Regions from separate parts of the Bacillus seohaeanensis genome, predicted to be linked through region 2. Evidence: riboswitches for the same ligand, from Rfam matches in the RefSeq annotation. Region 2 holds a riboswitch; each other region holds the start of a gene.
The links. A riboswitch is a leader RNA that binds a small molecule or an ion and turns the genes downstream of it on or off. The one in region 2 is predicted to bind thiamine pyrophosphate.

Region 1 (11,111 bases), on a different contig from region 2:
GAACAACTACTCTTGCCAAAACACCTATTAAGTGCATACCAAGCATGATTGCTCCGACAACAATTGTGCCAATGATTAACGCACGGTGCATCGAACGCGCATTTTTATAGCTCATTGCCCTTACTGCAACTTGCGGAAGCCCAACTACACCAACACCAACCAATATCCAAAACGACGAAACATAAGTAGCGGTTAAGTCTTGATTTGCTCCATACGGAGATAATAAATTAGGGTTCTCCGCTTTTAAATCTGTCATGATTGATTCCATTCCGCCCCCAGCATAAATCGTAGCAATAAGCAGAATTATTGTCCCTCCAAGCATAATTACCCCTTGGATAGAATCAGTAATCGCAACAGCCCGGAACCCCCCTATAATGACATACACAAGAACGGAAACAGCAAAAATAAATAATGCAGTTGTGTAACTCATTCCCGTCAATGACTCTATTAATCTTGCACCACCGACCCATTGCGCGATCATCGCTGAAAATAAGAAAACAATAATACTAATAGCAGCCAGCATTGTTACATAATTATTTTTATATCTTCCTTGTAGGAAGTCTATTAGTGTAACCGCATTATATCGTCTTGACATAATCGCAAATTTCTTCCCGAGAACAAGAAGAACGAAATAGCCAGTTGCTACTTGCGACATAGAAAGAAGTACCCATGATAGCCCATATGTATAAGCTGCACCTGGTCCTCCAATAAAACTACTCGCACTTCCGTATGTAGCGATCATGGTCATCGCAAGAATAAATCCACCAAGCTGTCTACTTCCCAGGAAATACTCCTGTACAAATGAGGAAGACTTCTGGATATGCCGAGCAGAGTAAAATCCTATAATAAAAATAAGAACTAGAAAAACAAGTAATGGCGTAATAACAGCCCAGTTCATTTAACATCACCTTCTTCCTCATCAAACGGGATTTCTTTTAACATCGTTTTCACCACGATGATGACAAGAAGTACCATTAATAAGAACCCGACAACACAACTGTAAAAAAACCATGCAGGTAAACCCCATATGTACTTATACTCGCTAACAGACTTACCTCCAAGCCCATAAGCAAAGCCATACCACCATAAAAAGTTCACCACTGCCAAACTAACCCCTATCCATGCTTCTCGATGGGCTATCCGAAAGCGGTAATCTTTTTTCTCTTTCATCAAGCTTTCCCCCTCCACAAATCACTTTTCTTTTACACCTTACGACAGGTGATGAGGAATTGCAATAAAGTGAAACGTCAATCATTGGGGTTTTTTCTATTCCCACTGATTATTAACCCCGTTCTACTGTCACGAAGCTTCACTTCACAGTGGATACTTACTTAAACTTAACCGACAGTACGAACCCAATTAGTTCAACTAAACCTCGCTATCACATCGGTAAATTTCACTGTATCTCACCAATCGGTCATTTACGGACAGTTAACCTTTATGACCAGTACTATTTCAATTCATTTAAGGTTTTGATGATGAAGAGGTTACTGTCCGTTAATGCGGGATAAAATGACAGCCACTCAAAAATGCCCGAACATCCAAAAATGTCCGGGTTTCATACATTCACGTACGAGGTTTTGTTTTTTCTACTTTCTTATTTTTATCTTGCGTTAGTTCAGAAGAAAACTCGCTATCTGTTAAGGATTTAACACTTTGCTTGCCTGCTTTTGTTTTTCTATTTCTTTTTGTCATGGTAATCTCTCCTTTCATATCTTATTTTTTGAAAGAAGTAGTGCAGTTATTCTCTTCATGTAGGAATATTTTTTCGTGTGGTTACAGTGGGTGTCATCTTTTTCATAGGAAAAGATATTAGTGAGGAAACTACTTTCATACATATTTTTCATTGTAAGATGGACAAATACTTTATGTACTGTATGCAAAAATAACAATTAGCAAAAAGATAAATAACAATAAAAAACCATAACTACGAATCCAATTAATCATTTAAGCATCCCTTTCCGTAAAGAAATATAGTGAAAAAGACGACACTGGCTGGGTATCGTCTTTTCCTAAGGGCAAAAGGGTTTTTCATGAATCATTCTCCAAGATAGAGGGGGAATCTCTATTTATTGTTAATGAGAATGATTTTCAATATCATTTTAATCGTTTCAAAATAATCTGTCAACATATTCTACAACAATACTAGTAAATTTTTTATACTCTGTGCTAAAATTAAAAATATTCGATATACTTTGTTCGGTTTAGTTACCATTTTTTTCAAAATAATTCATTCTTTTGAAGTATATTGATGAACAGCAATTACCATTATCTGCTAGCAAAAAAAGGAGCAGGTCAATCAAATACAACAAGGTTTTCAGGAAAATGGAGGAAATACTATGGAAACGTTTGTGCAAAACCTTTTAAAAGAATCTGAGAAGTCTTTCTCGGGTTGGGATTTTAACTACATTTCAGAGACTGGAAGAATGGACAATGAGCCATTATCTTGGAGTTATACAAGTATTATTCTATCTTATCTTTCTACATCAAATGCTTTACTTGATATGGGTACTGGCGGCGGAGAATATTTATCGCTATTGTCTCCCCTTCCCTCTAAAACAATAGCAACAGAAGGATACAAACCGAATGTGCCGATAGCAAAACAGCGACTTGAGCCACTTGGTATAGATGTATTTGAAGTAACAGATGATGAAAACCTTCCATTTGCAGACGAAAGTTTCGACCTCATTATTAACCGACACGAGTCTTATTCACCTAATGAGGTATACAGGATTTTAAAGAATAATGGCGTATTTATCACACAGCAGGTGGGCGGAAAAGATTTAATTGACTTGAACTTTGCTTTAGGTGCGTCAGAAGATACTGAATTTGCTCATTGGAATCTATCCTATGCGAAAAAGCAGTTAGAGGATGCCCATTTTACAGTACGAAAAAGTCATGAGGAATTTCCATATAGCCGTTTCTATGATATTGGGGCACTTGTGTACTATTTAAAAGCAATTCCTTGGCAAATTGAGGATTTTTCAGTAAAAAGGTATGAAAATTCACTCCTAAAGCTTCATGAGAAAATAAAACGAAATGGATACATTCAATTTGACTCCCATCGTTTCTTCCTCTCCTGTATTAAAAAGCAAGGCTAACTATCTGTGTCTAGCCTTGCTTTTTTCCTTCTTCTATTAGTAGTAATATCGGCATATCTAAAAAAGAAGTAAGTCAGAGTGAAAATCGCGATAGCAGCTAATTCTAAATTTAGATAGTATTGAAGGCCTTCTCCGAACAAAGAAAGTGCCGTATTCGCCTCCGGTGGACCTGAAAGAAAAAAGTAATTCGAACCTAGCCATTGATTGATAAAAAAAATGGGAACAGCCATCACGTTTAACGTGATGATCCCATAAAGAACAGACCTTAGTTGCAGAGTGTAACGGCGGCTGTAAAATAAATACACGACCATTAACGGAATGGCCATATGGTGAAGAAAAAATTTAAAGTATCGATAATGAGGAAATTCAAAAAGTAAGTCAGGTGTTACTAAAGCTAAAATTGGTGGAAAAAATCCTATATACAAATAAAAATAAAATATCCATTCACTTCGTTTCCAAAATAAGAAGATTCCTAAGAAAGTACTAAAAGAACATAAGTGCAGTGGAATATAAGACCTTGCATCCCATACTCCGTAAGAAATGGACCAAACTTGATAGGAAACCTCAGAAACGAGAAGGACGACTACTAACATATGTCCCGTTATTTTCTCGAATCTCCCTTCTCTTCTTAACCGTTCTTTATTTAGGAACAAGATAAAGAAAAGAACAAAAAATACGGCCAGTGCTCCAAAATGAGAAGAAGAGAATAATGTAAAGGTCATCATATTTTCAGGTGTAAACATACGACTCCTCCTTTACAAATAATGTTAAGCTTCGAATAGGAGACTCCTCCTATTTATATTCCATAGAAACTCCACTTTTCCTAGTCCATTCTATATCTAAAAAATATTGATGTAAAAATACGGAAATTATGTTAAAATTCAAAATTAGATAAATAATTTAAATTCGGAGGATCCTTATGAGACAGAAATTAAAAGCTTTTGTCCTCCCAATTTTCATCATGATCATTGGGATTTCAGCACTATTTATACATCAATTATTCGAAGTGAAAAAGACACCACAAGAAAACTGGAGCCGCTCTCTACCGCTTGATTACGCTTCAGATGAAAAACCGCTTTTTTTCCTTCAAGATAAAAATTTATTCATTTCTAATAAAAATAAAATAGAACATTTTAGTGTTCAGGATGGATTAACAATAGAAAAGGTTAAAGATATTCCTACAAAGGTAACAAGAGGCTATCCATTTTGGACGGACGGTTCACAAACTATTATGATCAAAGATAGCAACTTAGTAAGTACAAAGAATAATAAAGATACGGTACTTGATAATAACGTCACTGGAATAGCTATTCATCACTCTCATATTATTTATTGGAAAAACGAAAAAGCTTATACACTTAATCTTGAAAACCAAACATCTAAGGAGATTCACCAATTCGAAAGTGAGATTCATAATGTATACATAGCAGACGATGGCAGTGCAATTTTTGCGGTTATGAAAGATGATGTGCATGCATCCTTATACTATTTAGATGAAACAGGGAGTGTTCTAAAGGACCCATTTTTTACTATTAGTCAATCACCAAATGACCGTGTAGAGGGACTAGTTTTCTCTAAACAAAATGACACTCTTCATCTTTTATACAACCACCAATCAAGAACGCAGGGAACAATAGCTTATAAGATTAACAAATTGTCTGTCTCCCTTAATGACGATAAGGATAGTAATATAAAACCACAAGAGGTAAGCTTTTTAAATGAAGAATCTAATGCAAAATTAGAAGCTCCTAGATCAGCTAAAATTGTGGAAATTGACGGCAAAAAGAATATTTTGTTTACTGCAGAGAGTCACAGAATTGACGCCAAAAATGCAATAAGCCTATACCTTGCACCATACACTAAAGGCACAGACATTACCGCAAAACCTATAAGTACAACAAAAAACTTTGGCTTTGCTCCAATACGAGTTGCCGGTGATAGCCTAGTCTGGTTTGACTATGATGGTGATAGCTATGAATTATTCGGTGCTTCCCAAGATAAAAATGTCGTTGCTGCTAGTAAGGAATGGACAGATCGGTCAGTGAAAGAAGGCATTAACAATGCCGTTTTAATGCTGTTTAGTAGTCTGATAACTGTATTAACTTCCTTTTATTGGGTGCTACCTTCCTTATTTTTATTAATACTTTTATATATATTCAAACCAAATGCATTTGAGAAAGACGATATTAATTGGGTTGAGTACGCATCAATCATTATCTTTTTAGTAATGCCAATAACGTTTATCAGTCGTGCACAAAGTGAATACTTTCACTCCGTTGCTCCTAATTATTTTTCATTCACCGGAAGTAGCTGGGTTTGGTTGCTAATAATCTCCGTTATCTCAGGACTTATTTGGAAATATGGACGCAATCCTGAATGGGGTACATTTGCTGGAGCTTTCTACTTTATGGGGGCGTATATTCTAATTTTCATTACCTCTATAGGACCTTATTTATTTAATCTCTATTAATCTAACAAAGGGCAGCCGGATGTGGCTGCCCTTTTCCATTGTTTTACTATAAAATTACTTTCTATTTAGATTGTCTAATGTCCGACTCAATGCATTCGATACTTTTGTTCTTACATTGAATTCTCTCTAAATATCCGTAAAAGACTTTTACTCTGTTGATAAGGATTTTTCGATTTTGAAATTGCCGATATTACCGCAATACCGTCAAAGTAGTATTTTTTTATTTCACTAATATTATCTTCCTTAATCCCGCCAATTGCTACTTTCGGGATCTTGATTTCATTCGCAATCCTCATTAGTTCAAGCTCCAAGGCAATTTCACTATCTGCTTTCGTTTTGGTCGGAAACATCGCACCTACTCCAATATAATCAGCACCATCTTTTTCCGCTCTTTTAGCCTCTGCAAATGTTTTAGCTGATACTCCAATAATCATTGTAGAGGGTACGATTCTTTTTACTGTATCTAATGGAATATCTTCTTGCCCTATATGTATCCCGTCTGCCTCCACACTAAGAGCGATATCGACTCGATCATTGATAATCAATGGAATATTATACGGGCTTAATAATTCCTTAAGTGCCTTTGCTTTTTTATAAAAACCCAACCCATTTAGTTGTTTTTCACGTAATTGAACAACCCCAACTCCACCTTTTACTGCTTCTTCTGTAACATGGAGCAGTTGTGGAAGTGATAGCGAAGAATCTGTTACAAAATATAACGAAAGTTGATTAATAAGATTCATAGATTTTCGCCCTTTCTTTCCAAGTTTCAGGGGTTAATAAGGAGATAGCATCCATTAAATGAACCTTAAACGTACCAAGTCCCTTTTTTTCACCTGTACCTTCTGCGATTTCACCAGCAATCCCCATCATCGATGTCCCGACAATGGCAGCGAGAAGTAAGTCATTACCAGCCCCTGCCATACAACCGATGAGTGATGCTGACATACAACCTGTTCCCGTAACAGATTGCAACAATGAAGAGCCATTTTCAACATGAAAAACACTAGTACCATCTGAAATAACATCTTGTTTTCCGGATATGACGACAATCGATTTCCACTGTTTTGCTGCCTGTTTTGCTAGCTCACTAGGGAAGATGGAAACCGTCCCTGCATCAACTCCTTTTGTTTTTGCTTTTACATCTAAAAGGGAAGCAATCTCCGAAATATTACCTCTTACAATGGAAATGTTTATGAGCTGAAGGAGGCTTTTTGCCTTTTCTGTTCGAAAAGCAGTAGCCCCTACACCTACCGGATCAAGGATAACAGGTATCCCTTTGTCGTTCGCTGCCCTCCCAGCTTTAATCATTGCAGAGAAAATATTCTCGTTTAACGTACCGATATTTAACACAAGTGCATCGGCAAGCAATGTCATATTCCCCGATTCCTCCGGAGCACTTGCCATTACAGGCGAAGCGCCCGCTGCTAGCGTTACATTCGCACAATCATTTATCGTTACGGTATTCGTAATATGGTGTATTAACGATTTCTTTTCGCGGGTAGTTTTTAATAAATCCATCGCACGCTCTTTCATCATTTGGCTTCTTTCTCCCTTCGCTCCATAGTGACTCCTGCATCCTTATATAATGAATGAAAATGATGTGTCGGGCCATGGCCTTTTCCAATTTCAAGGCTTTCTTTAATTGCACCTGTTATATACTGTTTTGCAAGTTTGATAGAGTCTAGCAACTCTTCTTCTCTCGCTAAATTAGCGGCAATTGCTGACGACAACGTACAACCAGTACCGTGTGTGTTTTTCGTTATTATTCTCTCGCCTTTTAACCATGTAAATTCCCTTCCATTGTAGAACACATCATCTGGATTTCCGTTGAAATGGCCACCTTTCAGAAGAACGGACTCGCTGCCTCTAGCCTGTAATTGTTCACATAGCAATTCCATATCTTCGTGGCTTTCCACTATATTTCCTGTAAGTGTTTCAGCTTCAGGAATATTCGGAGTTAAAACAGTTGCAAGTGGCAGCAGCCTTTCTGTCAAAAGAGAAATTGCCCTTTCTTCAAGTAGGGAGTGACCTCCTTTTGAAATCATAACTGGATCCATTACAATATTTTTTGGACGATAATATTCTAGTCGGTTTGCAACAACTTTGATGATATCTGGATTGGAGAGCATTCCTATTTTCACAGCATGTATTGGCATATCTTCAAAGAGTACATCGATTTGAGCTCCGACGATTCCTGGGTCTATTGACTGGACGGATCTCACCTCTTGTGTATTTTGAGCAGTAACAGCCGTTATAACAGACATTCCATAAACTCCGAGAGCTGAAAATGTTTTCAAATCCGCTTGAATTCCTGCACCACCTCCTGAATCAGAACCTGCGATCGTTAGAGCTGTTCTCATATAAAACCCCTCCTAAATAATTTGTTTTTATAAATGCTTTCAATAAAAACCAACCTAAAATCGAACCTACGATAGAACTAACAAGAAAGCTCGGAATAAAACCGAATAGAGCGGCATCTTGACCAAGAAACAAACGGACTACCGGGTAGCACGCCATCGCTCCAATAATGCCTGTTCCCATTACTTCCCCTATCACAGCACCGACAAGCTTTTTGGTTTTCATATACAAAACACCGGCAAGGAATGCACCTATGATGCTTCCAGGAAATGCAAGTAGAGAACCCGTTCCAAGCAGATTTCGAATCGTCGAAGTTAATAATGCTTGCACAACTGCATAATAAGGACCAAGCAGAGCGACAGATAATACATTCAAAAAATGCTGTATTGGGAAAACCTTTGCGAAACCGGTCGGAATATACACAAGGTGGCTTGTAATCACCCCAACACTTACTAAAAGGGCAGTCGTTGTCATCTTTTTAGTTTTATTCAATAAAAAAATCCCCCTTAAGCTTCTACACTAAGGGGGAAAACATTCAATCCACTATCAGGTTTGCGAATATATAAAAAGGTGCAAACCTGATAGAAGTTTGCGCCAAAATTTATTTTCCGATAAACGCCACTTCCCTACGCTGGTACTATCCAGATCAGGTTATGAGGGTTCAAGACATATCGGGTCTTTCTCTCAGTCGGCCATTTTCCGACACCCCTAGTGCAGATTGCATATGTAATTTTCATTGTGAGTATACCATAATGAAGATAATTTAAAAAGCCCCTATTAGAATATTACGAATGTTTTTTCCACCTTCTTTTATTGTAAAAATGAATATAAAAAGCAATGCAAAAAGTTAACCACGCTCCTCCAGCTGTAAACCCACCAATAATATCACTTGCATAGTGAACATGTAGGTAGACCCTGCTTAATCCAATAAAAAGAACGAGAAGTCCTCCAGTAATAGCACTAATCCATTTTAAATACCGATAATCAAAAGCCCTAAATAAAATAAATGCAATCGAACCGTATAAAATGAAGGAACCCATTGAATGTCCACTAGGGAAACTATAACCACTCTGTTCAATTAATGCTTCCATATCCGGACGCTCCCGCTTAAAAAGCCATTTTAAAACCCAGTTAAAACCACCTCCAACACTGGTAGTTAGGGCAAGAAAAAGCGCTAATGAATACTTTTTATATAAAAGTAATAAAATGATGACTAACAGTGTAAATAACACTATCCACTGTACACCACCAAGATAGGTTATTACTTTCATTACCGCTGTCAACCGATCTGATACGAGTGATTGAATAAATGTAAAGACCGCATCATCAAAATGCTTTATTTCATCTTCCTGCAATTCATCTACTATATTCACAAATGCTAGTATAAATAGTACAAACACAACAAGGGATATAAATAAAAATATCCCATGTTTAAATTTTTGCTCTTTCATTATTTCTTCCCTTTCTTTAATCTCCCATTTATGACACATTCCGCTTTTTGAACTACTACATCTATTGGGCTTTTTTGGTTTTGGCAGTTGTTTTCCTCTTTTTTGTTGCCGTTTTCTTTGGCTTTTTTGGTTTTATGGAATCAATAGAGGCTTGCAATGCAGCCATAAGGTCCGTAACATTTTCTTGCGGTACATTTTCCCTAGCATTCACTACTTCTTCTCCCGTCTGTTTTGCTTGAATCAGTTCTTCAAGTCTTTCACGGTATTCATCATAGTAATTGTCTGGTTCAAATTTCGCAGTAAGTTGATCAATAAGGAGCATTGCTGTATCCAATTCCTCTTTAGGTACTTCATCTTCTCTAGGTACATTCGGCACATCACGAGTTCCCCGTACTTCATCAGGAAAATGAATTGTTTCCATTATTAATGTGTTTTCATACACTCTTATTACCGCAAGCTGTTCTTTTGAGCGTATAATAATTTTAGCAATCCCTATTTTCCCTGAATTAAGCAATGCTTTGCGAAGTAAACTGTATGCTTTTTCCCCACCGCCATTTGGTGAAATAAAATAACTACGGTTATAAAAGATAGGGTCAATCTCTTCTATTTGTATAAAATTTAAAATCTCAACAGCCTTTTCTTCATTTACCTCTTTTAATTCATTTAACTCCTCATCTTCAAGGATAACAAACTTATCCTTTGTTACTTCATACCCTTTTACAATCTCCTCATGCTCTACCTCAATCTCACAATGAGGACATACTTTTTCGTATTTAATTGGCGTATGACACTCCCTGTGCAAATTGTGAAGCTTTATATCTCTGTCCTCTGTCGCAGCATGTAATTTTATCGGAATGTTTACTAGTCCAAAGCTTATACTTCCTTTCCAAAGCGTGTGCATATGCTCTACCCCCTTTTTTCATCTTTAGTACTAGTGAAGATTTGACTTCCTATTACTAGCATGAGTTAAAAGGTATATAATTCATTCCCTAAAACTTCTGGAAATATTCTAATCAAAAAAGAGCACAATACATAATGGAGCACTACTATCTAATAAAAAAGAGGCTGGGACATAACTAAAGTACTATACCCTAAAGACGAACAATGTCAGGTTAAATTATTTAGTAATCGCTGTTAAACACCGCTGTTGATTTCCGTGTCAAGACTTCGCTTTCCGCGGGCGGTCGGTGAGCCTCCGGGAAAAGCGGAAGCGGCTTGATCAGCTCGTGAAGAAAATAGGAAAATCCCCTAAAGGCGTCCTTTGCCTTTTGGGGATTTTGTCTTTTTCACAGCGAGCTAGCCGCTGGAGCTAGACATGCGCTGCGCTCTTGCGAGGTCTCACCTGTTCCGCTTTTCCCGCAGGAGTCTTCGTCTTGCACTCCAATCAACAGCTAGAACAAGTTTAAAAGAACAACACGTTTTATGAAGACTTTAAAAAAATCCGAACTAATTCAAATGAAAGAATTAGTTCGGATTTTTTATTCACCTAGAACACATTTGTCCAGCCTCTTGTGCGTTATCTATGCACTTAAAAACACTTTTCTTTCCACCACTTTTTGAGCATGATCTTTTAGTAGTTCATACTGTTCTTGTTCTGTGTAGTCAGAAGTTGATAGAACTTTGTAGGATTCAGGTTCGTTAATCGCTAGTTCTAATTCTACATCGTACAAATAGGTGGCATTACCGATTAAGTCCATATTATACTTATCCGCACCTAACTTGTTCACT
Region 2 (11,111 bases):
TTTTCTCTGCAATGTCCTTATAGTTACTTGTCAATGATTGAGCAGACACGAGCCCTTTAATATCTTCGAATGATTTTACTTTATCATTGTCTTTACTTGTTACAACAACAGCTGTTGATTCAATATAAGGTACGGAAAAGTCATATTTTTCTTGACGATCTTCACGAATCCCTACTTGGTTTGCTATCATATCAAAACGCTCTGAATTTAATCCTTCAAACATTGCATCCCACTGTGTTTCTCGGAATACAGGTTTTACTCCTAAACGATCTGCTACTTCGCGAGCAATTTCTACGTCAAAACCAGTAAGTTCTCCTGATTCATCATGAAATGTAAATGGAGGATATGTACCCTCTGTTCCAATTAACAGTTCTCCATCCTCTTTCACTTTATCGTAAAGTGACTGTTTACCTTCATCAGAAGATTGCTCCTTTTCTTCTGTATTACCTCCGCATGCTGCCAATAGAATCGACAATGCAACGAGTAAAATAAACGATAATTTCCATTTTTTCATTTGTTAAACCCCCATTAAACTTATCGGAATTAATAGTATGAATGTTATCATAAAACGCACCTACCTAAATGTCAACGGAAAATCCTCTGATTTCAAGATGTTCAAAAATTTAATTTACTTTCTTATCTATAAATAGTTTGCTCAAATATGTAAAAATCATCAGAATTAGTTAAAATGAAAATAATTAATTTACAAATTGGAGGAAAAAAATGAAGATAGCTATATTCGGAGCAAGCGGCAGGGTAGGTTCTGTTGTCCTTAAGAACGCACTTCAATATGGACACCATGTCAATGTATTAGTAAGAAATCCACAAAATATAAACCAACACCAAAATGTCACCATTCATAAAGGTGATGTACTTCAAAAAGAGGATGTTGAGAAAGTAATAGAAAGTTGCGACGCTGTTATTAGCTGCCTAGGCACAGATAAAAATGACACCCTTTCAAAAAGTATGCCAATTATAGTGGAGGCGATGCGTAAGAATCATATCGAAAGAATTGTCACAGTCGGAACTGCTGGAATTTTGCAATCTAGAACCTCCCCTAGGCTTTATCGCTTTCAATCAAATGAATCAAGACGTAAACGTACAAGGGCTGCGGAAGATCACTTAAAAGCATTCCTTATCCTCCAATCGACGAAACTAGACTGGACGATTGTATGTCCGACCTATTTACCTGACGGAACACGCAAAGGGGGGTACCGCACGGGAAAAGATTATTTACCCGAAGAAGGAAAAAGCATTTCAATTTATGACACGGGAGATTTTGTATTCAGCCAATTAGAAAGCAGTTCTTTTTTACATTCTAGAGTTGGGATATGCTATTAGAAATCAATAGACAAACTTTAATCAGTAGGGTATTACTGCCGGTTAATACGGGACAGAACAAGGGCTGGCTATTTTATTCTGTGCCAGTCCTCTCTCCCACTTTTTTCTTATTAGCTGAAATTTTCATTCCCTACGATACACCTTCTCCGCTTCTGCAACTTTTTGTATATAATAGGATTCCTCTCGGTACATATGATCTGCCATTTGAGCGGAAAAGCTTCCAAGTACTTCTTCCTTCATTTCCATTTCTTCTAATTCTTCTAAAAAGATTTGAAAAAGTCTTATTTCAATGTCCACATCATCATTAAACTTTCGAAGGGCAGGAAATGTTCTAATATTCGCTCTTAAGTAGTTGGCAAGCTCTATTGCTTTAAGATAAAATTCATTAAATTGTTTTTCAAAAATAAGCCCTTTTTGTCTTAAGTCTTTTTCGGCTAAATCAACCGTTCCCGAAATTGCTCCAGCATGCCCTGCAGCGTCTGAGAGCCAAAGAAGATGATGGTGTAATTCGTGAAAAATTGGCGGTCCTTCTCCGTTTTTTAAATACCCTAACACTTTCTCGTATTCTTCTAATTCATTCACCATATGGTTTATAAAAGTAGGGCCGAAATGAATCTTAATTTCCCCTTGTAACTGCCGCTTAATAATCGAAAGTTTAAATTCTTTTAACGCCTTCACTTGTGGTGCTACTTGCTTACTAAGTTGTCTTAATTGATCCTTTGATAGCGATGGTAATTTTTCGAGCTCCTTTATAAAATACTCTTTAAAATGGACAGCTTTCGCTATATCTTCCTTTTCTTTATGATGAAGTGCCCCTTCTAAAAAAATGCTATGGTCTCGGAGTACTTTTAACCAAAAGTCATGTTCAAAAAGTGCTTTCTCTACATAACTAGTCAACGTATCGAACCTCCTCTTAATAGGCAAACAATATTTCTCTGATTTTAAGTAACCTATACATTTTATTCATTAAAATTAAAAGGAATGTCACAAACTTTCTTAAAATAGGGCTCTTTTCTCACAGATTGTTGTTTTTACTTATGAACCTTGCCCGTCGATTTCCATTAAAAAGCAACAATCTTTACGAAAACAGCCTAAAATAAAGAACCCACAAAAATAAGACCGGTGCCTCGCACCGGTCTTATTTTTGTAATAACATGTTGAATAACCTATATTTAACTAACGTACAGTCCTATGCCGGCATTTATTCCACCACAACAGCTGTTCCATATACAATAATTTCCGAAGCATTTTGCATGACGGCTGATGTCTCAAAGCGGACGGTAACAACAGCATTTGCACCAATTCTTTCTGCTTCTGCAATCATGCGATCGACCGCTTTATTTCTAGCCTCTTCCATCAACTCGCTATATTCGCTAATTTCACCGCCGACAATTGTTTTTAGTCCTGCCATGATATCTTTTCCAATATGTTTAGCCTGCACAGTACTCCCCCTAACAAAGCCTTTAAGCTCTCTAATTTCTTTACCTGGCACACTTTCCGTCGTTACTATAATCATTAAAATTCCTCCCTATGTTTATTTCTCTTCCAAACTTTTCTTGCAAATAGTAAATAAAAAATAATTGGAAACGGACATTGTATTAATCCCCATAGTCCCCAAAACCAATAATTATGTCCTCTTTTCCTTGCATCTGTGAAAAGAAAAATACTTTGAATAAGCAAAAGGATAATAACAAAAGGCAAAATATACAATTCCTCTTTTGTCATATTTTCTTCACCTGCTTCAAAAAAGAAATACTGCTGAATGCTGTCGCCAATATAAATACCGCTCCTTGGATAATAAGGAAGAGGATAGGCAGTTGAAGTAATGTAATGGCAAAAGCTGTAAGGACAAGGCATGCAACACATAAAAATAATAATATATCTTTTTTTAGTTTTGAACGCTGTAAGCTTTGTTGTTCGATTACAAACTGTTCAAACCACTGCTGAGTCGGAGTATCTTCATCTATATTTTTTTCTAGCGGTTCAAAACCTTCCTTGAGCAATTTATCCAATTGTCCCTCATCTCTTTGTTCGGATGATAGACTCTTCTTCATCTATTCTCAACTCCTTTCTCAACCAAGTAATTCCGTTGTGAACTCTCGACTTTACTGTACCTTCAGGAATCTTTGTCATTACACCTATTTCCTCATAAGAATACCCATAATAATGCTTCAAAATAATAACTAATCTAGTATCATCAGGCAACTTGCCAAGAGCTGCGAGCACGTCATTCCAGTCTTCATTACGAGACTCGAGTTCCCATTTTAACTTCCGGTAATCAGATTCCTCCTTCTGCCAATTTTGTTCCTTTTTTCTTTTTCTTTGCTCATCAATATACTTATTTGTAGCAATAGTAATCAGCCATGAAGAAAATTTTGATTTTCCGTTATATTGATGAATCTTTTCCACACATTTTGCCATCGTTTCCTGTGCCAACTCTTCCGCTATATCTCGCTTCAGCGTTATTTTTATCAAGTATTTTAAGAGAAATGGATAGTTTTCTTTAAACAGAAGAGCAAACGCTTCATGATCCCCTTTTTTTGCCTTTTTAATTAGCTCTTTCTCTTCCATCTCTTTAATCCTTTCTTATCACATTGATAGTGAATATCATTTATTAGACGTACAAATAAGAAATTCGTTCAAAAAAATTATATTTTTTTCTACTCTTCCCTTTTTTCCACTAATTTAGTGTTTCCTCCTATTATATGAGAATGAATTATTTTACTGCCATCCATCGATAATTCCTTTCTCATTATATATAGCGTAATAATACAAATAAGCATTTTCTTTGAAAATAATGCATGCAAAAAGGCTGGCAAATAAGCTGCCAGCCTTTTTGTATACATTATTTTTCACCTTTTTGTTCCTTAATTGTACGTTTTTTCTCTGACTCTCCAACAAATAAGGCACAACTAGCATCTCCAGAAATATTGACTGCTGTTCTTGTCATATCAAGCAAACGGTCAATTCCTAAAATAAGCCCTATTCCTTCAACAGGCAGACCAACACTGCTTAATACCATCGCAAGCATTATTAATCCGACTCCTGGAACACCTGCTGTACCAATACTAGCAAGCACTGCTGTTAAAACCACTGTAATAAGCTGTTCTAAACTCAAATCTATTCCATATACTTGAGCAATAAAGATAGTTGCAACCCCTTGCATAATTGCAGTCCCGTCCATATTGATTGTTGCTCCAAGCGGCTGAACGAAAGAACTAACTGATTTAGGTACGTTCAACTTATTTTGAGCAATATCCATTGAAACAGGCAATGTAGCACTACTGCTTGATGTACTGAATGCAACCGTCATCGCTGGACTGAAATTTTTAAAGAACCAAATCGGACTCTTCTTCGCTAGGAAGAGAATAGTACCTCCATACGTTACAATAGCGTGAATAATTAAAGCAGCAAACACGACAATAAAATATAGTCCCATTGCTTTTAATGCACCGAAACCTTGACTCCCAATAGCAGATGCTATTAAACCGAAAGTACCATAAGGAGCAAACTTCATTATGAGTCTCACAAGATACATTAACACATCATTAACTTGTTCAAATAAATTTAAAACACCTTTTGTTTTTTCCCCTAATGCCGTTAAGCCTAAACCAATAAAAATAGAGAATGCAATTATTTGTAGCATGTTTCCTTCTGCCATTGCCATTAACGGATTTGCCGGAATAATGCCTAATAACGTCTCTCCAACAGGCGGTGCTTCTTCCGTTTCAAATTCTGCTTGAGACTTGTCAATTCCTTCTACCATTCCAGGATCCGTCACATACGCTAGACAAATTGCGATAACGATGGCAATACATGTAGTAACCAAAAAGTAAGAAACCGTTTTCACACCGATTCTTCCGAGTTTCTTCGGATCTCCTAGCCCTGCTGTACCTAATACGATGGATACAAATACAATTGGAACTACAAGCATTTTGATTAGATTTAAGAAGATTTGACCGAGGGGATTAAATAAATACGGGTCTAAAATGTCGAATAGATCTTTTGCAAATAAATTTAATACCAAACCAATAATTGCACCTAAAATGAGTGCAATAATAATCTTCGCTGTTAAGTTCAATTTCATAGATGGTCCCCCTTAGAATAAAAATTAGATGGTAGATGAGAAACTCTCTACCTTTCTATTTGTTGATCATGGCTAATTAACTTAAAAAGCAAAATTTTTCTGACTCTTCAGCTTATTATGCAACTAGCTAATCACATCACTTTATTATACATACTTTCTCAATTTGAGCGAAGTAAATAAAAAGAAAATAGGATAAATTACCTATATAGTAGAAGGGATTTGATATATCCCATTTGGTATTTATCCCTAATTAATATCATGAACCTCTTTCAAAATCACTACCCTTAAATAGGTATATTTACTTAGAATAACTATTTCTTTATGAGAGTTTTATACGTATTGAGAGAGTTCTTTATAGATTTTCGTTTTCCATTGCAAAAATTCTTCGGTTAATAGTATTTCTTCTTTTCTTGGTCGCGAGAAGGGAACATGAAATTCTTTTTGTACAGTCGCAGGCCTTCTCGAAAGTACAAGTATTCGGTCTGATAAAAATAATGCTTCTTCGATATTATGTGTAACAAATAGTACAGAGCTTCTATCCTCTTCCCAAATGGACAACAGCCATTTTTGCATATCGAGTCGTGTAAATTCGTCCAATGCAGAAAATGGCTCATCCAAGCAAAGGAACGTTTGCGGACTCAGCATCGCTCTGACAAAGGCCGCTCTTTGTTTCATTCCTCCTGATAATTGATGAGGAAAGGCATTTTCAAACCCTTTTAATCCTACCCTTTCCATCATATTAATTGCTTCTTTTTTATTTTTCTTTCCTTTTAATTCTTGTCCTAATAACACATTTTCTAATACTGTTCTCCAAGGAAAAAGGGAAGGCGTTTGTGGCATATAACTAATCGAGCCTCTTTTTCCAATAATAGATTGCCCATCTAATAAAATATCCCCGCGATCGGGACGATAAAGTCCGCCAATCAAGTGAAAAAGTGTACTTTTCCCGCTCCCAGAAGGACCTAAAATCGAAACAAACTCCCCATCATTCACTTGTAAAGAAAGGTTATTTAACACGAAGTTTTCTTGAAATGATTTTTCTATTGTTTTAATTTCTAGTGTTGTCATGTAATATCCTCACCTTTAGTTCGCCACTTAATCAACCAACGTTCTAATACAACGATTATTGCAAAAAATACCAGACTTAATATCATAATAGTAAAAATAGCTACAAATACCCTATCTGTTCGGAAAGAAGAAGAAGCAAGTGTCATAAAAACGCCAATACCTTTTTCCGATCCAAGCCATTCAGAAATAACTGCTCCCATAACACTATAAGTAGCAGAAATTTTTAGTCCAGAAAAAATCGATGGCAATGCATGTGGCCATTCAAGTTTTTTAAAAATTTGACCTTTCGTTGCTCCAGCCATTTTCATATAATGAATAAGTTCTGATCCGGTTTGTCTAAAACCATCAAGAGCAGCAACTGCTACAGGGAAAAAGCAGACAAGTGTAATAACAATCATTTTCGGCAATAATCCAAACCCAAACCAAATAACAAGTAATGGTGCAAGTACAATAATTGGAATGTTTTGGGACAGAATTATTAATGGGTATAGTGACTCTCTTACTTTCGGCAACAAATGCAATGCAACTGCGACGAGTAATCCTGTTGCGCAACCAATTCCGAAGCCAGCAACTGTTAACATAACAGTTGCAAGGAGATGCTCCTCGAAAGTTGGCCATACTGTGATAGTTTCTTTCCATATTTCAGACGGTGCAGGTAAAAGCCAACTAGGGACTTCGGCAAAATTCGTTACAAGCTCCCATATGAGAAATAAAAGGATGATGACCAAACATGGTCGCCACCCTTTTTGAAAAATTCGTTTCATGGACGATATTTCTCCGTAAGTGTTTCCATCTCAATCCCCTCAGGCTGATAAAGCACTTTAATCTGTGAGATTACATTGGTACTGCCGATTTCAATCATTCGCTTGTTCATCTTTTCTATAACGTGAAACAATTCCGAAAGTTCTCCCTCCATCGTTGTTTCTAAAGGATGTACTTCAAACTTTACTCCAGACTGCTTTATAATCGAAATAGCTTCATCTACATATGGAATAACATCTTCTCCATTTTGTGTTTTCGGTATTATTTGTATACTAACTAGCGAGTTCCCCATTAATACCACCCCTTATTTTGGTAAAAATTCATTTGTAAATGCTTTTTTCGCATCCAACTTTTCTTCTAACAGTTTGTTTTCATACATCCAATTTGCATAGTTTTCCCATACTTCAAGCTTTTGTTCTCCCCATCTCGGTGCATCGTCTTGATATCGATTTGCAAGCCACTCTTGACTTTTCTTTACTAACTCCTCATCTAAATCAGGTACAGCATCGCTTAATATGTTAGCTGCTTCACTAGGATCGTCAATGGCAACTTGATATCCTTTTGATGCAGCTGCTAAGAACGCTTTTATTGTTTCAGGATTTTCCTTCACCATTTTTTCATTTGTTGATAGAACAGGAGTGTAGTAGTCGAGCTTGTCAGAATACTCATTTACGTATAACATATCTAGCTCTTCTCCTCGTAATTCTGCTTCAATTCCAGTCCATCCATAATAAATCCATGCAAAATCAACGTCCCTTTTAACAGCTGTAAAAAAGTCAGCGTCACCCATATTAACAAATTTCACCTTGTCTATATCAGCATCTTCCTTTTTCATAATGGAAGCCATAACTGCCTCTTCAACAGGAGAACCCCAGCCACCATATGTTTTGCCTTCAAAATCTTTTGGTGAAGTAATATTTTTTTGTTTTGGAGCTGCAAAACCAGAAGTATTATGCTGAATAACAGCCGCAATGGAAACAATGGGAACACCTTCTACTCTAGCTTGTGTAATACCCTCTTGATAACTAACACCAAACTCTGCTTTACCAGAAGCAACAAGCTGGTCAGCGCCAGCTTCCCCCGGCATAATAATGTCAACATCAAGCCCTTCCTCTTTAAAATAGCCTTTTTCTTTCGCTACATATAACCCAGTATGATTTGTGTTTGGTGTCCAGTCCAATACTACCGATACTTTCTTAAGCGATTCCTTTTCTCCCTGTGAGCCTTCTTCCTTTTGTTGGCTTCCGCATGCTGTCAATAGAAACACAACACATAGGATACTAATCCACTTTTTCATCTTCTTTCCCCTTTCTTATGTATGTAAACGATAAAAAATTTCATAATAGAACTAATATGTGGGGATAACGAGAATTCAACCGAGAATTCAACTGTTAAATACAGCTATTATTTCAACAGGTGAATACTAGAATAAAATCACCTGTTGAATACTAAAAGCGCCCCGGGTTTCGTGAACCCAAGGCGCATATTTCTAAAACAGGTAAAGTTACTGTTAAGAATATGTTTCCTCCGCTGGTTTCAACCAGATCAGGTTCCAAGGGTTAGTGTCTTATTAGGACACACTCTCAACCGGCAACACCGGTCCCCCTACAATTCTCGCTCTATTTAAATGGTTTTAAACGTTTACTTCATGAAATACTTTGCCACACATACTATAATTTTTCAAGAATTTTCCCGTAAATCCTATTCCAATTCAATCATTTAATTTCCCATTCACTTTCTATTATTATACAGTTTATATTAGCCACAAATATTCTGAATGAAAAGAGGTTTTCTTAATGGAAAGAATTCAAATGACGGAAGAATTATCTTTTTCAAGAGTTATACATGGGTTATGGAGACTAGCGGACTGGAATCAATCTACTTCGGAAACGTTATCGTTAATCGAACATTGTTTAGAGCTTGGCATTACTACTTTTGATCATGCTGATATATACGGAAGCTATACTTGCGAAGCATTATTTGGAGATGCTATCCGTGAGAAACCTTCATTAAGAGAGAAAATGGAGATTGTAACGAAATGCGGAATCGTGCTTCCTTCTAGTAATAGACCTGCTCACAAAACACATCACTATAATACAAGCAAACAACATATCATCCATTCTGTTGAACAATCTTTAACGAATCTAAATACAGATTACATAGATACGCTATTAATTCACAGACCCGATCCTTATATGAACCCTGCAGAAGTTGCAGACGCCTTTATTCAACTACAAAAAGAAGGGAAAGTTCATACATTTGGCATTTCCAACTTTAAAGATCACCAATGGGATATGCTTCAATCCTTTTTACCATTTGATTTAGTAACAAATCAACTCGAACTTTCTGTCTACAACTTAGAAAACTTTGATGACGGTACATTAAATTTATGCCAAGAAAAGCGGGTAGCTCCGATGGCATGGTCGCCTTTAGCTGGCGGAAAAGTTTTTAACGGTAAAGATGAGAAATCAAGCCGCTTACGTTCCACATTACAAAAAACAGCCGAAGAAGTTGGAGCAAAAGGAATAGATCAAATTATGTATGCATGGTTGTTAAATCATCCCGCAAACATTATGCCGATTATTGGTTCTGGAAAAAAAGAACGTATCACAGATGCCGTCCAAGCATTAACAATCGAATTAAATCATGATCAATGGTTTAACATTTTGCATAGTTCAATGGGACACGAAGTACCATAAGCTACTTAAATGGAAAGAAGGAATAGGCTACTGGGGCCTACTCCTTCTTTTTACAAGAGCTGCAGTATTTCAACAAGCATTATACGATGTATGCGTACTATTTTTTGCTGTAAAAAATTCTCGTTTTATCACTCACTACTTAACGTACAAGAATGATGACAACCTTCTTTTACAGTCTCTCCCTCAATTTGAATCGTACAATGTTCAATATTAAACTCTTTTTCAAGATACGAGGATATTTTAGCTAACATATCGTCTCTATTTACTGTATCGTCTACAACTACATGACAACTAAATGCAGGAAAATCAGAGGTAATCGACCAAACATGTAAATCATGAAGATCTTTTACGCCTTGAAATGATTGTATCTCCTTTTTTATCGCCAAAGCATCTAAATTGGCTGGTGTACCTTCCATCAATATATGAAATGCATCCTTCGTAACTCTCCATCCACTTATTAAAATAAGAACCGATACAATGACAGATGCCAATGAATCGGCAAGTGTCCAATCAAAAAAGTAGATAAAGACCCCAGCAATAATTGCTCCGACGGACCCAAGCATATCACCTATGACATGAAGAAAAGCACTTCTCACATTTAAATTATGCTCTGTATCACCTTTCATTAACATCCAAGCAACAATAATGTTCACGACAAGTCCAATGATTGCAATAAACATCATATTGGCAGAAACAGACGGTGGTTCTAAAAATCGATTATATGCTTCCCAAAATATATAAAGCGAAATTAGCAAAAGTGTGAGCCCATTTAAAAATGCTGCAAGGATTTCAAACCGTTTGTATCCATACGTTTTCGCTTTATTAGATGTTTTTTCTCCAACGTAAAAGGCAAATAAACTTAATCCTAATGCCGCTGCATCACTTAACATATGCCCTGCATCGGAAAGAAGCGCTAAACTATTTGTCAAGATGCCTCCTATTACTTCGACTATCATAAATAGGAAAATTAATAGGAAACTAATAAACAATACTTTTTTATTCGTTGAATGTCCATGATGATGGTGACCATGGTCGTGATGACCGCTCATAAACAATCCCTCCCTATATCAAAACTACTCAATCAGTAAAATCGTGACCCACTAGCGGATAGTTATTGTTTAACTCGTAATAGCCTTAAACCATTTAACGTTACA
Region 3 (11,111 bases), on a different contig from region 2:
AAAAAGGCGTCGCTAAAATCCATCATAAAGCGAAAAGTATAAACATTATTACACCTTATCTATAACCATTATTTAAATATTCAAATTAGTTTTAAAATAGGCAGGATAATTTCCCGTTGCTATCGAAATACTCCTAAGAACGTACGTTTGATTAGGAGGAATGAAAATGGACCGAATGAGTTGTTTATCGTACCTGCTGTATCAATGTGATGATGAAGAAGTGAAAGATGTCGCAATCAAACTCCTTAATGGGGACCTATTTCTGAAAGAAGCCAAGCAGATGAAACGAATTTATCCTCATATCATCGCCGCTGAGTCGCTTCAAAAAAGGAAAGATATCGATGACCGTAAAGTTGCCCAATTTGTGGAACAATATATGCTTATGGAGGTGTGAATAAGCCTTATCTCTATAACCCTTACCGTTTTTCTTAACACTGTAGTCACACTCCTTTTGACAATAAGGAGTGTGACTACAAATTTACTATTCTAGCAACATTCTTTTATGCTTAACTCCCCACTTTTAAAGCAACCGCTTTTTCTCCCACTGCTCGTATCAGTTCTGGTGGCATTGGGAATGCTACCGCAGCCGGATCCGAAGCAACAGCTGCAATCGTTTTATCAAGATCACCCGCTGAAATATTATATTTTTCAAAATTACTTGGAAGCCCTACTTTATACTGCAAAATCCGGATTTTCTCTATTACCCTCGCTAAAACAGTTTCTTTATCTCCGCTTGTCTCCACCGCTAGTGCTTGTGCAAGTTGGTTGACCTTTGGTAAATAAAGATTAGGGATATGTTCCATCACAATAGGTAGGAAAACTGCGTTCGCTAAGCCGTGAGGGATGCGGAATAATGCACCATACGCATGGGCGAAGTTATGAACCGGAATTGCATTTAATGCAAAGCTAAACGCTGTAATCCCCATCAAGCTACCCTGTAACATCTCCATCCTTGCTTCCACATTCACCCCATCCTCAACAACAGAAACTAAATTTTGTTCGACAATCCGAATTGCTTGAAGAGCATGCGCATCTGTTATCGATGTTGCTGTGGGGGAAGCTAGTGCTTCAATAGCATGTGTCAAAGCATCAAAGCCCGTAAAGGCAGTAATCGCAGGTGGCAGGGATACCGTTAAGTCCGGGTCTAAAACTGCCATATCACTTGCAAGAAACGGATTAATCAGATTCGTTTTCAGCTGAATTTCTTCATTAAAAATAACGGCGATAGGAGAAACTTCCGAACCTGTTCCCGCAGTTGTTGGAACCGATATATGGGGAATCGGTATATAATTAGCTTCCGGAAATGACTCATACTTAAATCCTCCTGGAATAGCCTCGTTAATGTCAGATAATCCATGATGAAGGGAATACTTAACCCCTTTTACCGTATCTAAAACACTTCCTCCACCAACAGCAAGAACGGCATCTGCCCCTTTTTCTCTCGCATAACGTGTTGCTGCATTCACTGTACTACTTTCCGCATCTTGTGTTATTTCTAAAAACGTCCCGACAAGTTCTGGTCCAACCCCGTGGGGAGTTAAATTAAAAATCCCCGATATTTTGTCCACAATTCCAGCCTTCTCTAATCCTCTATCACTAAAAAGTACAACACGTTTCGCACCTAGCCCTCTAAAAAGATCTGGAATCATCGCTCTACTATTTGAGCCGCTGTATATTCCTGTTCGCAACATAAATTGGGACAAAGTCGTTGTTAACATGAAATCACCTCTTATTAGTTTTTATCTAGGAAATGATAAAACATTTGCATATGGATAGCTTTTCTATCGGAATAATTTATAGATATCTCCAGCGCCTACCCCGTTTTAAGTTCATAAGCCAATCATTCTCAAATGGCAGGAACCACGTTTTTGCATTTGTTATTCAGACTGAGAAAATAAAATCTGATACCAATTTCGCTTTTCAAGTTGTGGGACCATGGATGTATGAACATGCTTAAGCTGTGTGTAGGCATCTAATGAATGCTTGCCCATTTCACGACCAATACCGCTCTGTTTATATCCTCCAAAGGGTGCGTCATTCCTTAACATATGCCAATCATTAATCCAAACAACGCCTGCTTTCAACTTTCTCGTCACGTCGTATGCCTTATTAACATCCTTTGTCCACACTCCTGCTGCCAGTCCATAAATCGTATCATTAGCTTGCTTTATTGCCTCGTTTACATCGGAGTAACGGATAACGGATAATACCGGTCCAAAGATTTCCTCTTGGGCAATTTTCATATCATTCGTGACATTAGTGAAAATCGTAGGCTCTATAAAAGAACCACCTTCACAACCGTCTACTGTTATTTCCTTTCCACCACATGCAATTGTAGCCCCTTCTTTTTTTCCAGACTCAATATAAGAAAGGATTGTATCTCGCTGTTGTTTGGATATAACAGGTCCGATTTCCGTTGTAGCATCCAGCGGGTTGCCAAGTTTTAACCTCTTCGACCACTGAACTAGACCTTTCACGACTTTATCGTAAATAGAATCTGGAACAAAAAGACGTGTTCCTGATTCGCAAAGCTGGCCTGAATGCAAAAACACTCCAAATAAACTACCAGGAATGGCTACCTCTAAATCCGCATCTTCAAGAAAGATACTAGGAGATTTGCCACCAAGTTCTAGTGTCGTATTTTTAATCGTTTCAGATGCTAAGCTCATAATTTTTTTACCTACCTCAGTAGATCCTGTAAAAGCCACCTTGTCTACTTCAGGGTGTGTCGTTAAGTATTCCCCTACTTCTTTCCCTGACCCTGTCACAACATTTATTACTCCAGGAGGAACAACTGTAGAAATAATCTCTGCAAGCTTTAATGTTGATAACGGTGTATAGCTTGCTGGCTTAATAACTACTGTATTTCCCATCGCTAAAGCAGGTGCAATCTTCCATGAGGCGATTAACATTGGCATATTCCATGGAGTAATTGCTGCACAAACACCTATTGGTTCGCGCCAAACGAAGTTATGGGAGGGTCCTGGAAATGGAGGAACTGGAAGTGTTTCGGAAAACGGGTAGTCTAAAACAAATTTCGCCATTTGCTGAAACAAGTCAGCCATTTGCAAAATGTCATTGGATGACACGCGACGAACAGTCCCACCAGAGCTTATTACCTCCAAGTAGACAAGTTCTTCTGCGTGAACGGTTATTTTTTGTGCAATTGCATTTAAAATAACTGCTCTATCTTTCGGCTTCATTTCCCGCCATTCCTCATTTTCAAATGCCTCTCTTGCAGCTTTTACTGCCTTATCGACGTCCTCCTTACTTCCCTTTGCTGCTGTTGCAATCACTTCACCTGTTGCTGGGTTAGTAACGTCAAATGTTTGTCCACTTTCTGCTTGTTTCCATTCCCCATTAATAAATAATGGAAAAGACTTCACATCTACATTTGTTGTCATACCTTATCCCCCTCGTAAAAATATCATTCCTAATGATTGAAAATTCCGAAATAAAAAGGTAGAATGAAACTGCTTACATATAAGTCTATTCTAGTAGCTTCCATATTCATACCGCTGAAAATGTAGGGGAGAGATTTGTCGAATGCTTGATACGAAAATCTATGATTATATCGATTCACTGCAAGCAATCAATAATCCATTAGAAAAGCTTGAAAAAATTTTAAAAGGATGTATTGAATTTTTTCCTTTTAAACGCGCCTCAATCTTTGCTTATTCGCCATTAAATTACTATGGGGAAGGAATCATGCAAATTGATCACGGACGTGTCACCTCAATGAGTTACATAAGAGAAGATGTACGGAAAATACCGCCTATTTACTTTTCCTTGAAAAACAACCAGCCTCATCTCATCAAAGTCGATCCAAATGGTCAAAACTTCCCTCTAAGGTATATACAAAAGTTTCAATTATCCTCCTTGTTGATTGTTCCTATTAGCTATAAAAAATCAGTAATCGGTTCTGTTTTAATAGACCATTATAATGAAAATGAATCACTCGAAAAATATGACTCTACGATGCTCTATCACTATTTTCAAGTAGCAGCAGAAGCGCTTTATCCCGCTTCAAGTCCGCAAAAAATCTTAAGTAGACGGGAACGTGAAGTATTGCAAAGGCTATCCTATGGATACAGTTTAAAAGAAATGGCCGATAAAATGGGGATCAGCGAGTATACAGTAAGAGACTATTTAACTTCTGTAAACCGGAAACTTGGTACGAGACATCGAGCAGAAGCAGTTGGAGTAGCCATGCGGAAGGGGCTGATTCGTTAGCGGGGTCCCTATAAAACTATAAGAGGAACTAGATGAATTATCTAGTTCCTCTTATTTATATAATTCCATAGAAAGTTATTCTAAGACGCTTTATTTATCTGATCATTACTACCATCTCTTCGTTGAATTAACCTTGGTGCTGTTGAAATAAGCAACACTAATACGATTGAACATAGTATGGCTGTGCCTAACATTGTTGCTCCATTTGCAAGGAAAGAAAATAGGACCGGGTTCGTCCCCTTAGGTGCGTACTCAGCAAAGAAGATAAATCCTGCAATAAAATGCCAGAAGTACCTCGCAAGACTTCCTACAAATACTGCAACAACACTCCATACAAGTGCTTTTGTTTTCCGATTATTTCGTAATGAGCCTTGAATAATTCGAAAAAACAACCCTGCAAACCCAATAAATGCAAATGCAAGAAAATACTCCATAATCATTTGAACAGGATGAGCAATCCAAGCATCCCCTAACGCAATCTGCAGCAGCCCCCATACAAATCCAGAAACGATACTTGCTTTTACTCCATGCCTAAAAGCAAGTAGGAAGATTGGTACCATTGAAACCGAAATCGAAATACTTGGCGAAAGATTAATTGAAGGAAGGAGATCGAGAATAACGGCAAATGCCGCCATCAAAGCAGCTTCAATTAATCCCACAAGCCCTATTTTTTTCATAAAAAAATCCCCCTTTTTCCAAAACGAAACCAGAAGGGAGTATTAAACAGAGATAGACTAAAATAGCCTATCCTCCACATTCCTACGCTAGTATTAACTAACAGGTTCAAAGGGTCAGAACAGATTCACACCTGTTCACTCTCAGCTAAAAAGCTCCCCTTGTGGCTCGTTTTATGTAATTGTATACAATAATTATTATACATGACTTGGTTAGTATTAGAAAGTAATTACGAAAAGGTTTTGGAATAACCATACTATACGTTATTAATTCTAAAGAGTAATAGCCTCTCTACTCCCTAAAACTCCTTTGAAGAAAATGGTAATAATAATTTCACACCTCGCTTATTCGAAGGCAACACCTTCAAGTCAGCAATCAAGTGCGTAATGTATCCGGCGACACAGGTAATAAAAATCCCTTCAATCCCTGCTGATAGCTCAAATTGATAAGCAATTACTGCGAAAAAGACAACACCAAGAATAGAATGTGTATAACTTCGATGAGAAATTAACGATGCTATTATTATATAAACGCCAAATAATAACAACCAATTTTCAGCTAGTGATAATCCTCCTGCAAAGACTCCTACACCTGTCATTGTCAACATATGCCTCCTCGTAATAAAAGAAGCAATAATAAGTATTCCTGTCCCGGCACCGATGCCTAACCATTTTTCCGACCCCATCCCTTCTAGAAAACTATAAAGTATCACGAGCAATCCGATGAACTGGGCTAGCTTTTTAATAAATTTGTGAGAAGACGTAATCTTATTGCTTAACTTTCCATTCACATCGAGGTCAGGTACCAATCCTGATACTCCCCCCAATGCAACTAATGATAACGTTGCAGCAGGATCAGTTTGAAAGTTATTGGCAACAACAAATCCTGTTGCTGCACCTAATGCCATATGTACTGTTCCGTTCAATGTTTTTCCACCTAATTCTATTATTTATTTAACACTGTTAATGCTATATTAAAATACTATTTTCCTATTTCCAATATGTAATAGTATTCATTTTTATCACCGGATTAACGATGAGTTCCCGATCACTTTTCTTATTTCTGCATCGTTTCTGTTACACCATGGATTGTGATTAATCATCTATCGATGACAACCTAGATGGTTTTCTCCCCCGTATTTTTAGCTAATAAAGTTAGCAAAAAGCTGATTCATCCATGGAATCAGCTTTTACAAGTCATCATTTTTCTAATGCTCCAGCAACATCATAATCACTAGGATCAATTTCTGTTTGTCTTCCCATAGAAAGTTTGGCAAGCTCCGATCCCAAATAAGGACCGACTGTGAGCCCCGAAGCACCAAGACCATTCGCAATAAGTACACCAGAAATGCCAGGAACTACACCAAAAACAGGAAGAAACCCAGGTGTGAACGGACGGAATCCTACTCTCGCTTCGAGCATCGTGCTATCTGCTAAACCGGGTGCAACTGTCAATGCCTTATCAAAAATCTCATGGAGCCCCCCTGCTGTCACTCGATTGTCGAGACCTACTTCATTCTCATGAGTTGCGCCTACCACAACTCTCCCATCTTCAAATGTGAGAAGGTATTGGTCATTAGGGGGCATAACAACAGGCCACTGACTTGTATCTATACCTTGTATGTGAAGGTGAACGATTTGTGCCTTCTGTGACGATACTAAAAAATGAAGACCCAAAGGCTCTAATAATTCTTTTGACCAAGCTCCTGCTGTCACGATTACTTTGTCAGCTAGTAATGTTTCTTCTCCCGTTGTGATCCCTATTACACGCCTGTCTTTAGACAGAAGCTTTGCATCCCTTTGAAGAAATGTTGCCCCATTACGTTCGGCAGCACGAACCAACGCATTACGTAAGGCTCTCCCGTTCACTCTTGCAGCTCCGCTTACATAAACAGAACCAAATTCTTCTGATAGAGGTGGGAACAACGCCTTTGTTTTTTCCGGAGAGAGACGAGTAACTTCACCGATTTCTGGTGCATCTTCCCGTCGCTTTAGTGCACGTTCTACCATCTTATCTAATTTCTTTTCATCTGTATGTAAACTAATTGCTCCTACTCGTTCGTAGCCTGTTTCTGTTTCGCCATCTGCTTCTAGTTTCGTAATTAGCTCAGAGTAGTATCTCGCTCCTCCTTTTGCCAACCTGTACCACGCTTTGTTACGGCGCTGCGAAAGCCATGGGCAAATAATTCCTGCTGCAGCATCCGTAGCCTGGCCAGGATCATGGCGATCAACCAGTGTAACATTTTCGCCTGCTTTTGCAAGATGATAAGCTGTTGATGCTCCAAGAATTCCTGCGCCAACGACAATATACCTTTTCATAAAAAACACCTTTTTCATTTACGTCTTTCTTGTTATTTTACAAGAAATTGGAGACTTAGTACAAGGCACAACGGAGTCTGTCCCCCTGTCTCTTGATATACTCACTCTTCCAAAAAGGGGCTATATAAGAAGGGGACTGACACCGAAGAGTAATGGACGGTTACTTTGATGAAGACAACAAACCTATTCAACTTAGTATCTGCTAGCTTCCTTGCGGTGCCAGTCCCCACATATAAAGAATTCTCTTTGCAGGGAAAGTAAGTCATTTGCTTTTCAAGTAGAAAAGGGGGCAGGCACCGTCTGCATTTTACAGGGAGCTTCTTTGTTTAGATATTTCTTTTTAGTCTTTGTCTGCCTCGAAATAGAATAACGCACACACCTATCTAAGATTATTCAAGGTGATTATTATTTAAACCAGCCCTTCTCCTTCGATTGAGTTATAGCTTCTATTCTATTTTTCACTTCCAGCTTATCTAATATAGCAGAAATATAATTACGGACTGTACCTGTTTTTATACTGAGTTTATCTGCAATTTCTTTCGTGTTATTCCCCTCGGCTACAAGTCCTAGTACTTCTAGTTCCCGATCTGTAAGGGGATTCCCTTCACCATAGGCATCTTCCATAAGTTCGGGGGCATAAATTCGCTTGCCTGCAATTACACTTCTTATCGAATTTGCAAGATCTTCACTGGGACTGTCTTTTAATAAATATCCATCTACACCAGCTTTTAACGCGCGCTGAAAATAACCGGTTCTGGCAAAGGTCGTCAAAATAATAACTTTGCAATCTTGGTCCTTTAGCTCTTCTGCTGCTTCAAGTCCTGTCTTACCTGGCATTTCAATATCCATAACACAAACATCCGGCTGAAATTTATGAGCAAGAGCTACCGCTTCTTCTCCATTAGATGCCTTACCGACTACTTCCATATCTTCTTCCAGATTAAGAAGTGACCCAAAGGCTCCTAACAGCAGTTGTTGGTCTTCTGCAATAACTATTTTAATCATAATTATTCCTCCTTCCCCGTCTGTTTTACATCATTAGGGACTCGTATAATCAATGTTGTCCCTTTTTCTGTTACGACCTCCAGATTTCCATTTATAAACTCTAGGCGTTCTCTCATTCCCATAAGCCCGTGCCCTTTTTTCTCGTGTTCTTCAGGGATTTTGAACTTGCCATCATCTTGTATTTTCATAATTGTTTCCTTCCACGTTTGTTCAATAGAAAAGAAACAAGTTGAAGCTCCACTATGCTTTACAATATTGGTCACAGCTTCTTTCAAACACATACTTAGAATATTCTCTGTTAATAGAGAAACATTTACTAACTTGAACTCTTTGGTTCCCGTGAAATTAATTTGTGCCGCCTTTAAAATTTTCGTCACAAGAACAATTTCATCTTCCAAGCGAATACCTCGCATCGAAGATACCATCTTTCGCACTTCATTTAATGCCGTTCTTGCTGTTTGTTGCACATCCTTCAATTCATCCCTTGCTTGCTCGGGGTTTTTATTTATTAATTTCCTTGCTAAATCACTCTTTAGACCAATAAGAGATAGCTTTTGTCCAAGCGTATCATGAAGATCACGAGCAATCCTTTGGCGTTCTTCTAGTTTACTAAGCTCTGAAATTCTCTTATTCGCATCTTCTAACTTCTCTTCTAGCTGCCCTCTCTCATTTCGGTTATGAATGTTGAATGGAAGAAGGATAACACTAATCCAAACTATAATGACAAATGGAAACTGCTTTAAGAAAAACGCTTCCTGTAGGACAATCGTAATATTAATGGATATAGAAGTACTTATTAAATGAACAAAGTATAGTATAAGAAAAGTCTTTCTATCTCGTATATTACCTATAAAGTGGGCTAGAAAAAACGCAAAATAAACATAGCTAAAAAGACTTGTAGATGTAATAGAAATGCCTATCAGTATGAAGGTCCATAAGTAAACTGGCCACCCCTTAGAAATAAAGGCAATTTGATAGAAAACAAAAAAGAGGATTGTAAGGAGTATTCCAACTATAATGACAACCATAGAGGAAGACTTGAAAATAAAATAAAACGGAAGGATGTAAAGAATTATCCAAATATATGGAGAGATTCCCGTATTCCTTTGAAATTCCATGTACCTTTTTAACATAAAAAGAACCTCTTTTTCACCTGAAATAGTTAATATAAAGAATGCTTTCATTTTATCGCGCATTAACGGGGGATGGAAGCCCCCACTGATTGACGTTTCACCTTATCAAAATTCTTATTATTATAGTATCATTTTTATTCCCCTCTTACTTACCAGAAACTAAATTAGTTTTAAATTGGCAAGTAGGAGAGGCAAATGCAAATTAAAATTTTGTCTCGGCGGTAACATTCTTTGTTTTAGATAATGATCGAATATGGTTAAACCCTACAAATTTTTTTCCTTTTTCATCCCAAAGGCGGAACTTTAGTGAACGTAAGCTTGTTGCTAATGTGATAGTTGGTACATGTTGCAATGGATCAGTTTGATTATGGGCTTCCTCTAATTTGTAGTTAGGTACTCTTGGGCTTAAATGGTGTACGTGGTGAAAACCGATGTTTCCTGTAAACCATTGAAGGAGTTTTGGCAGCTTATAGAAGGAGCTTCCCTCTACCGCAGCCTTCACATATTCCCAGTCTTTATTTTCCTCAAAGTAAGAATCCTCAAATGTATGTTGCACGTAAAATAACCATACACCAACAGAGCCTGAAATTAGAAAAATTGGACCTTGTACTAAAAGAAATGCTTCCCATCCAATCGTATAACAAAGTAACGTTACCAAACCAGCTATCGATATATTCGTAATATATGTATTAATACGTTCTTTCTTTTTAGCACCTTTCCTATTAAAACGATTCATAATAAGAAACGCGTAGATTGGGCCTAAAACAAGCATTACAAAAGGATTTCGGTATAGTCGATAGGATAATCGCAACCAAAATGATGCCTCCATGTATTCCCGTACTGTCATCATCCATATATCTCCTGTACCACGCTTATCCAAGTTACTACTAGTTGCGTGATGGACAGAATGGCTATACTGCCATTGATTATAAGGGAATAACGTTAATATTCCTGTAATGGTTCCAAGAATTTTATTCGCTTTGCGATTTTTAAAGAAAGAATAATGGCAGCAATCATGGAATATAATGAATATCCTTGTTAAAAGTCCCGCTCCTACAATCGTAAATGCTAATGTAAGCAAATACGAAATCGAAAGGCTTTGGTAAGCAAGAACCCACGATATAATAAAAGGCACAAAAGTAGTGATTAGCTGAATGATACTATCTCGTGTATTAGATTTTTCATAGGGGGAAATTTGCTTTCTCAGTGTATTTTGCTTTTGCTTAGTCATTTATTATCCATATCCTTTCCTCGTATATCTATCTGTTACACTAATTATAAAAAAGAAGAATTAATCCTTGCAGACATACATGTCATGTACAAAACATGATAAATATCATGTTTCCGCAAAGAGTAAGAGCTTATAATCAAATAACTCTATCTACAATAATAAAAGAGTCAATATTGCACAGGTATTTATGCAATATTGACTCTTTTATTATTCTCTTATTTGCGAATTTATATTAAGAATAGGCAATTTTATTTAAACTTTTTCAATTAGAAGTTCACGTTACTAGTTGTTTACTATGAGGCAATTTCATAAGGAAACCTTATAAAAAAGATGATTTTAATGGTCCAGAATATTAAAATATAACGTTGCTTTTAGAAAGAACGTCCTACCGAACCATTAAAACTTTTATTGAATAAACTTTTTTATCCATCAAATACTATACTTAACAATTGATGGGAGGTCTCATATGCGTCCAGAAACTTTTGCTTCACTTATTTTCTTTTCCATTCTTAATAT

Region 1: linked by a shared signal. The riboswitch ahead of thiW (energy coupling factor transporter S component ThiW) and the one ahead of ACFSUL_RS10095 (ABC transporter substrate-binding protein) in region 2 are both predicted to bind thiamine pyrophosphate.
Region 3: linked by a shared signal. The riboswitch ahead of thiT (energy-coupled thiamine transporter ThiT) and the one ahead of ACFSUL_RS10095 (ABC transporter substrate-binding protein) in region 2 are both predicted to bind thiamine pyrophosphate.

The regions. Positions count from the first base shown of each region.
Region 1 is NZ_JBHUMF010000015.1:173,919-185,029, forward strand. Features, by position in the region: gene panF (sodium/pantothenate symporter) at 1-898, opposite strand, end outside; gene ACFSUL_RS06935 (YhdT family protein) at 895-1,170, opposite strand; gene ACFSUL_RS06940 (hypothetical protein) at 1,567-1,695, opposite strand; gene ACFSUL_RS06945 (class I SAM-dependent methyltransferase) at 2,340-3,101, shown strand; gene ACFSUL_RS06950 (YwaF family protein) at 3,098-3,844, opposite strand; gene ACFSUL_RS06955 (hypothetical protein) at 4,021-5,571, shown strand; gene thiE (thiamine phosphate synthase) at 5,682-6,314, opposite strand; gene thiM (hydroxyethylthiazole kinase) at 6,301-7,110, opposite strand; gene thiD (bifunctional hydroxymethylpyrimidine kinase/phosphomethylpyrimidine kinase) at 7,107-7,934, opposite strand; gene thiW (energy coupling factor transporter S component ThiW) at 7,903-8,424, opposite strand; TPP riboswitch at 8,539-8,652, opposite strand; gene ACFSUL_RS06980 (phosphatase PAP2 family protein) at 8,718-9,383, opposite strand; gene ku (non-homologous end joining protein Ku) at 9,445-10,284, opposite strand; gene dapF (diaminopimelate epimerase) at 10,904-11,111, opposite strand, start outside.
Region 2 is NZ_JBHUMF010000023.1:47,805-58,915, forward strand. Features, by position in the region: gene ACFSUL_RS10035 (amino acid ABC transporter substrate-binding protein) at 1-514, opposite strand, end outside; gene ACFSUL_RS10040 (NAD(P)-dependent oxidoreductase) at 724-1,341, shown strand; gene ACFSUL_RS10045 (DUF2935 domain-containing protein) at 1,465-2,238, opposite strand; gene ACFSUL_RS10050 (YbjQ family protein) at 2,543-2,857, opposite strand; gene ACFSUL_RS10055 (sigmaY antisigma factor component) at 2,857-3,066, opposite strand; gene ACFSUL_RS10060 (YxlC family protein) at 3,063-3,395, opposite strand; gene sigY (RNA polymerase sigma factor SigY) at 3,361-3,912, opposite strand; gene ACFSUL_RS10070 (hypothetical protein) at 4,002-4,187, opposite strand; gene ACFSUL_RS10075 (dicarboxylate/amino acid:cation symporter) at 4,187-5,428, opposite strand; gene ACFSUL_RS10080 (ABC transporter ATP-binding protein) at 5,759-6,496, opposite strand; gene ACFSUL_RS10085 (ABC transporter permease) at 6,493-7,260, opposite strand; gene ACFSUL_RS10090 (thiamine-binding protein) at 7,257-7,550, opposite strand; gene ACFSUL_RS10095 (ABC transporter substrate-binding protein) at 7,563-8,555, opposite strand; TPP riboswitch at 8,764-8,875, opposite strand; gene ACFSUL_RS10100 (aldo/keto reductase) at 9,055-9,957, shown strand; gene ACFSUL_RS10105 (cation diffusion facilitator family transporter) at 10,086-11,006, opposite strand; gene ACFSUL_RS10110 (heavy metal translocating P-type ATPase) at 11,069-11,111, opposite strand, start outside.
Region 3 is NZ_JBHUMF010000007.1:39,205-50,315, reverse strand. Features, by position in the region: gene ACFSUL_RS02955 (hypothetical protein) at 167-394, shown strand; gene ACFSUL_RS02950 (iron-containing alcohol dehydrogenase) at 507-1,718, opposite strand; gene ACFSUL_RS02945 (aldehyde dehydrogenase family protein) at 1,878-3,404, opposite strand; gene ACFSUL_RS02940 (LuxR C-terminal-related transcriptional regulator) at 3,547-4,233, shown strand; gene thiT (energy-coupled thiamine transporter ThiT) at 4,314-4,910, opposite strand; TPP riboswitch at 4,973-5,080, opposite strand; gene ACFSUL_RS02930 (metal-dependent hydrolase) at 5,207-5,833, opposite strand; gene ACFSUL_RS02925 (NAD(P)/FAD-dependent oxidoreductase) at 6,108-7,226, opposite strand; gene ACFSUL_RS02920 (response regulator transcription factor) at 7,632-8,231, opposite strand; gene ACFSUL_RS02915 (sensor histidine kinase) at 8,234-9,364, opposite strand; gene ACFSUL_RS02910 (fatty acid desaturase) at 9,567-10,595, opposite strand; gene ACFSUL_RS02905 (hypothetical protein) at 11,062-11,111, shown strand, end outside.